Regions from separate parts of the Halobacillus sp. H74 genome, predicted to be linked through region 1. Evidence: predicted binding sites of a transcription regulator. Region 1 holds the regulator's gene; the other holds the start of a gene.
The links. Region 1 encodes LexA, which represses DNA repair genes until DNA is damaged. Its sites were predicted from a motif close to CGAACATATGTTCG; they were not measured.

Region 2: the regulator LexA is predicted to act here: its motif matches at 1,109-1,122, upstream of ACTWPX_RS21250 (Y-family DNA polymerase).

Annotation. Positions count from the first base shown of each region.
Region 1 covers NZ_JBQQCI010000002.1:216,664-219,876, reverse strand. Annotated here, with positions in the region: gene ACTWPX_RS04320 (DUF896 domain-containing protein) at 1-73, opposite strand, end outside; gene ACTWPX_RS04315 (YneB family resolvase-like protein) at 170-820, opposite strand; gene lexA (transcriptional repressor LexA) at 1,138-1,761, shown strand; gene ACTWPX_RS04305 (CotY/CotZ family spore coat protein) at 2,021-2,572, shown strand; gene glnA (type I glutamate--ammonia ligase) at 2,798-3,213, opposite strand, start outside.
Region 2 covers NZ_JBQQCI010000016.1:25,434-28,646, reverse strand. Annotated here, with positions in the region: gene ACTWPX_RS21255 (LolA family protein) at 1-985, shown strand, start outside; gene ACTWPX_RS21250 (Y-family DNA polymerase) at 1,160-2,431, shown strand; gene ACTWPX_RS21245 (iron-sulfur cluster biosynthesis family protein) at 2,495-2,827, shown strand; gene ACTWPX_RS21240 (YqkE family protein) at 2,824-3,048, shown strand.

The DNA.
Region 1 (3,213 bases):
CTTTCGACAATTCTTGTTGTTTTGATTTATTGGCTAACTCGTTGATTCGATTGATTTTCTCTTTGGATAACATAAGATCCTACTCCTTTATATATAGTCTGGACCGTAAAAACATGAAAAAGACAAGCAGCCTTTAAGACTCTTGTCATTTAAGTATATATTAACTTGCTTATTCTTCTTTTTCAAGCGATAGATATTCCTTATATCTACGGTGGACCGTCGCTTTAGAAACATCGTAACCCAAGCCTCTCAGAGTGGCAGCGATATCTTTGAACGTCAGGTTATTCCTTCGCAAACGAACTACTTCTTCAATGGGAAATTCTATACGTTCACGTCCCGGGGCTAAATGTTGATTCGAAAGGTTGGAAGCCGGGTCATAGCCATGATCTACTGCTTTTCTCATCCCTCTGCGTATTTTCATATTATGGATTTTTCTTTGATATTCTTCAACAATGCCTACGATTTGCAGGACCATCGAGTCAGATTCTGAAAGCTCCAGCTCCCCTTCATGGGAAAGGGAAAATATTTTCACTTCCAAACGATTCAATTGATGGAAAAGTGCTATTTTCGTATTCCCGCGCCCGAGTCTGGTTTCATCTTGGATCAGCAGACCATCTGCTTCCCCTTCTGAAAAATAGGACAGCAGGCGGAAAATCCCCTCGCGCTCGATGTCATACCCACTCGCTTGTTCTTGGATGCATTCGACCACTTCCATCCCATGGACTTGTGCCATGTTTGCAAGCTCTGTCTTTTGTCTGTTCAATGAGGTTACCTGTGCCTCTTTTTCCGTGCTGACACGACAATATAATAGTACTTTCATGATGCCTGATCCTTCCTCCTATAAGTTCTACGACTGATTTCTTACCCGCTCGTAACCATAGAATAATAGAGAAAGGCAAAACTCACAACGAACAATAATAAATAAGTGTAATCAAGTTTGGATAATTTGTTGAACATGATTAATCCCTCCGTTTTAAGAACGAACGTTCCCTTAGAACCTGTGTTCGCATTTGTTGATTACCATTATAGACGAATGTGTGTTCTTGTCAACTTGTATTTTTCGAACGCTTGTTTGTGTTTTTGAAATGACCGTGGTACAATGTGGTTACTATAATCCTATGTACGAGGTGCTAATCTATGAGTAAACTTTCAAAGCGGCAGCAAGAGATATTAGATTTTATTAAAGAACAAGTATTAATGAAAGGTTATCCACCATCAGTAAGGGAAATCGGAGAATCTGTCGGGCTGGCTTCCAGCTCTACCGTACATGGACATCTATCCAGACTGGAGAAGAAAGGGTATATCCGCCGGGATCCTACTAAGCCAAGAGCAATAGAAGTCATCGAATTAGAAGAAGATCATAGCATACCGAGAAGTGAAGCCTCTTATGCCCCAGTGATAGGTAAAGTTACGGCAGGGTCTCCTATCACTGCAGTTGAAAATATCGAAGAATACGTGCCGCTCCCAGACACATTAGCAGGATCAGACGACAATACATTCGTCCTTATCGTGCAAGGGGAAAGTATGATCGAAGCAGGAATATTGAATGGAGACATGGTGATAGTCAGACAACAGCAGACAGCTCAAAATGGAGATATAGTCGTTGCAATGACAGAAGATGAAGAAGCCACTGTCAAACGCTTCTTTAAAGAGAAGAACCATATCCGCCTTCAGCCTGAAAATGCCACGATGGAACCGATCATCTTGAACGATGTATCGATTCTAGGAAAAGTCGTCGGTTTATATCGCACAGTTCATTAAAAAGACGAGGGGATTCCCCTCGTCTTTTTGCTATCTCATACTATTTATAAATAGAATCGTACATTCACTTCTCTGGCCATCAATCTTTCTATATATTATGACGCTACAGTTTCCAAAAAGACTATAATAAGTTTCTGACCTTCCACTAGACTCTTTCATTATGTACAAGCGCACATTTCTTCTCCATCGTGACAATCTCCCATCCTCTTGTCTATTTCTCTCATACTCTATTAGTAAATAGTGTAAAGGAGTGAAATAAATGAGTTGTAAATGTAAAAAAAGCAACTGTGTCTGTGAAAAGGTAAGAAAAATTGCCGCAGCACAGGACGAAGTTGCCAATAATGATTGCTGTCGTGCTGGTTCATGTGAGAAATCACTAAGAGATTTGCTTTCTCCTGCAGCGAATGGGAACGGAAATGACACGATTCCGTTCATGCTTCTATGTGGATGTGAAAGTGCACTTTCCGGTTTGCTTCCGTACTTTGCCTGGGGAGTAAGAAATGTCAACACATCCTGCTTCGGTCCCATTCCGTCTCCATTTTTCCGTGTTAAGAAAATCAAAGAGGATGACAAATGCTGCGCGGTTTTAGAACTGCTGTATCCGAGCTTGTGTGACGAAACACCAGATTCATTGCTAGACTTCATCGAATATGATGGATGGTTTGCAACAGGGGCTTGTGTAGAAGTGGATCTTAGTAACTTCACTGGTATCACGTGTTTCCCACCAACAACAACGATGACACCTACTGCTAGTAATATGCAAGCAGGTATCAATGCTGTTAATGCTCTACGCAATCAGCAAGCTAAATAATCAGGGGACACCTTGTATGATTTAAATGATAAAGCGACCTTACACTATGATAAGGTCGTTTTATTTATGTGTGACGGGTACTTAAATTCATGCTACTTTCTCTCTACTATACAGAGTAATCCAACTAAGGAGCTTTTCTATTCATCTTTTCAGGGCGGTGTATCCATTCATCCCGCAGCGTACAAAAAAGCCTCAACACGAAGAGTGTTGAGGCTTTTGTAAATATTAATAAGTTTGTAAGTATTGTTCACGTTCCCATGGATGAACCTGAGTACGGAACATATCCCATTCGATTTCCTTCGCTTCAATGAAGTGTTCGAAAAGGTGTTCCCCAAGTGCTTCAACCATGATCGGGTCTTGTTGCAACTCTTCAAGCGCATCATAAAGGGTAGCAGGAAGGTCTTTCACGCCATGAGCTTCACGTTCTTTTTTATCCATAACGTAGATATTACGATCGACAGGTGCTGGGGCTTCTAATTTATTTTCCACACCGTCGAGTCCGGCCGCAAGCAATACCGCCATGGCCATATAAGGGTTGGCCGCTGGATCGACACTACGTACTTCGATACGTGTGCTTAACCCACGTGAAGTCGGTACACGTACAAGCGGGCTTCGGTTTTGTCCAGACCAGGCGACATAAC
Region 2 (3,213 bases), on a different contig from region 1:
GGCCAATGCTGTGGAAAAGGAAAGTGATATGAAACGGTATTACATGAAGGCGGAATTCAATGTCCTGAAAGGGGATGAACAAATTGATGATTCAACGATGGAACAATGGACAGATACTGAAAACAACCGTACTAAGGTCGTTTCGAAAACCGCAGATGGCGAGGTGTCAAAGTCTGTCAATGATGGGGAAAAGGTAATCTTTTATTCCGACTTGCAAGGAGAAGCGTACGAAATGGAAGCACCAGAACTGGATAGTTCCGTAACAGGTCAAACTCAGCGTGAACAAATCGAGCAAACTTTGGAACAGACAAGGAAAACCCATGACATCGAGCTGGTCGGTGAGGAAAAGGTAAACGGTTTTAATACGTATCACATTAAAGCGGTGCCGAAAGAAAAAGGTGGAATTCGTGGGGAAGAAGAGTACTGGGTGACGACTGAGCATTGGTTTATCGTTAAATTCGTATCTGAAACCGACGATATTGATATGGAGTACAATGTCAGTGAATTAAAAGTCGACCCGTCTTTTGATGAACAGACATTCACGATCGATCTGCCTGAAGGTGTGGAAGTGCTGCCGTTTGAAGACATGGACCCAAGTGAAGAAATAACAATCGAAGAAGTGGGGAGCGCCTACGGTCAACCGGTATTGACTTTGATGGATGGAGCGTATCAAAGAGTGAAAATCGATCAGATCGAGATGGAGAATTTTGACCGTACGGAAGTGAATCAGGAGTATGAAAAAGATGGATATCAGCAATTTACATTGACGGTTTTTGAAGCTCCAGAGGAAGAAAAGATGGCGCTTGGATTGGGAGAAGAAGAGGAGCTGGAAGTTCGAGGAACAAAAGCGATCTACACAGAAGATGTAATTACGACTCTTACCTGGGAAGAAGAAGGATTGCGCTACTCGTTACTGGCTCAAAATCCTGATTTGACGAAAGGTGAGATCATAGAAATCGTTAAAAAACTGGAATATACAGAATGAAAAAGAGGCCCTCGGGTCTCTTTTTATTTGGAAATTTATGGTTTACCTGAGGTGGGATAAAATGGATGACTTGAGGTGACAGAGGTGACAGGAAGTGGTAACAGGAATTGCCACTTGCAAATGCGAACATATATTCGCATAATGGAGGGTAGAATAGCAATAGGAGGTGGAGACATGAATAATCCGAGCATCGATTATAGCAGCTATCCTGACCGGGGGCTCCTTTGTGTAGATATGAAAAGCTTTTACGCGAGCTGTGCCGCCATTGACCGGGGTCTTGATCCTCTGACCTGTCCACTTGCCGTGGTTGCAGATATGAACCGGAGAGGAAGCGTCGTCCTTGCTGCCACACCGGCTATGAAAAAGAAATACGGCATCCGTACAGGGAGCCGCTTATTTGAAATTCCATCTGCGCCGGAAATTGTCATCGTCTCCGCACAAATGAAAAAATACTTAGAAGTTTCGACTCAAGTAACGAACCTCTTTCATAAATTCGTGCCGAAAGAAAGAATCCATACCTACAGCGTTGATGAAAGCTTCCTGGAAATCGGGCAAAACAAGGGCAAGTTCGGCATCCCGGAAGAAACGGCTCAGATGATTATCCATGAATTGAAGGAGACCTTCCATCTGGATGCAGCCATCGGCATTGGACCGAACATGCTGCTTTCCAAGTTGTGTCTCGATTTAGAAGCAAAAAAGACCGGCATCGCTCGCTGGACCTATCATGACTTTCACGAGAAACTGTGGCCGGTCGCACCTCTGTCTGAAATGTGGGGAATTGGTCCGCGTATTGAGCACCGTTTGAATCGTATGGGGATCTGGTCTGTCGGTCAATTGGCGAAATTTCCGCTCGAGCGTTTAGAAAAAACATTCGGGGTCATGGGCAACCAGCTGTATTATCATGCGAACGGAATCGACCATTCCGACCCCGGCGCTCCGATCATCCACGGGCAGTTGAGTTATGGGAAAAGCCAAATACTGATGCGCGATTACCACAAATCCGAAGAAGTGAAATACGTCATACTCGAAATGTGTGAAGAAGTCGCTCGCCGCGCCAGGAGAAAAGGTCACGCAGGAAGGACCATTTCTTTGGGAATCGGGTATAGTAAAAGTGAGGGAGGAGGTTTCCACCGGTCGGTCACCATTGAACATCCAACGAGCATTACGATGGATATCTATCATGCTTGTCTCACTTTATTCGGACGCTTTTACAATGGTGGGGTCGTCAGAAAGATTTCCATCGCCCTCGGCAATATTACAGAAGATGCGAATGTTCAACTCAACCTCTTTGATGATGGGCGTGATAAAAAAAGAGACCTCGGCTACGTCATGGATGAAATACGCGAACGTTACGGTCAAGATATGCTGCTGCGTGCTGTTTCCTGGACCGAGGCCGGGACCGCCCTTCACCGCAGCCGTCTCGTCGGGGGTCACTATGCCGAATAAACATAAAGATTGCCCCTGGCTCGAGGATTTTTTACAATAGAAGGAACAGGAGGGGATGGATGTATGAAACTGCGTATAACAGAAGAAGCGAAAGACCAGCTGGAACAAATCAGGGACCAAGAACGTCCGCTTATCCGCCTTTTTTATGATACCGAAGGATGTGGCTGCGGTGTGAACGGTCTGCCGACAATTCGCCTGGAGAAGAAGGAGTACGAGACGGATGAGAAAGTAGACAATGGGGATTATGCCGTCATCATCGATCAGCAGCAAGCCATCTTTTTCAAAAAAGACATGAAGCTTGACTTCGTTAAAGGATCTTTCCGGCTCTCCAGTCCAGACGGTATCCTAAATCCGATTATATCCATTAAAGATGTGAAAGAGGGAGCGACCGTATGAGTAAGAAAAAACAAGAATCCGGTTCACTCGGAGATCAATTGAACGCCGGTGTCCTGTCGAAACTGAAATCCAAAAAAACTGAACTCAAACAGCAGGCCGACGAACGTGAAGAACAAGAGAAACAGCGCCGTATCGAAGAGCGCAAGCGTCGTGAGGCCAACAAGAGTTTTGAAGAACTGCTTGAGGAAAGTGAATTGGATTGGAAATCATTCAAGAAGTAAGCACTCTGCATAGAGGGTGCTTATTTTTTTTATCTGAAAAATTCTGATAAGCAAAATCTCTCTTACGCCGATATAAATGCTGTTGTGCAGATGAAATTATTAACAAAGCGGATCGACGAATGATGAAACGTAAAAGCGCATTCATCCGTATGTAAGATTAGGGAG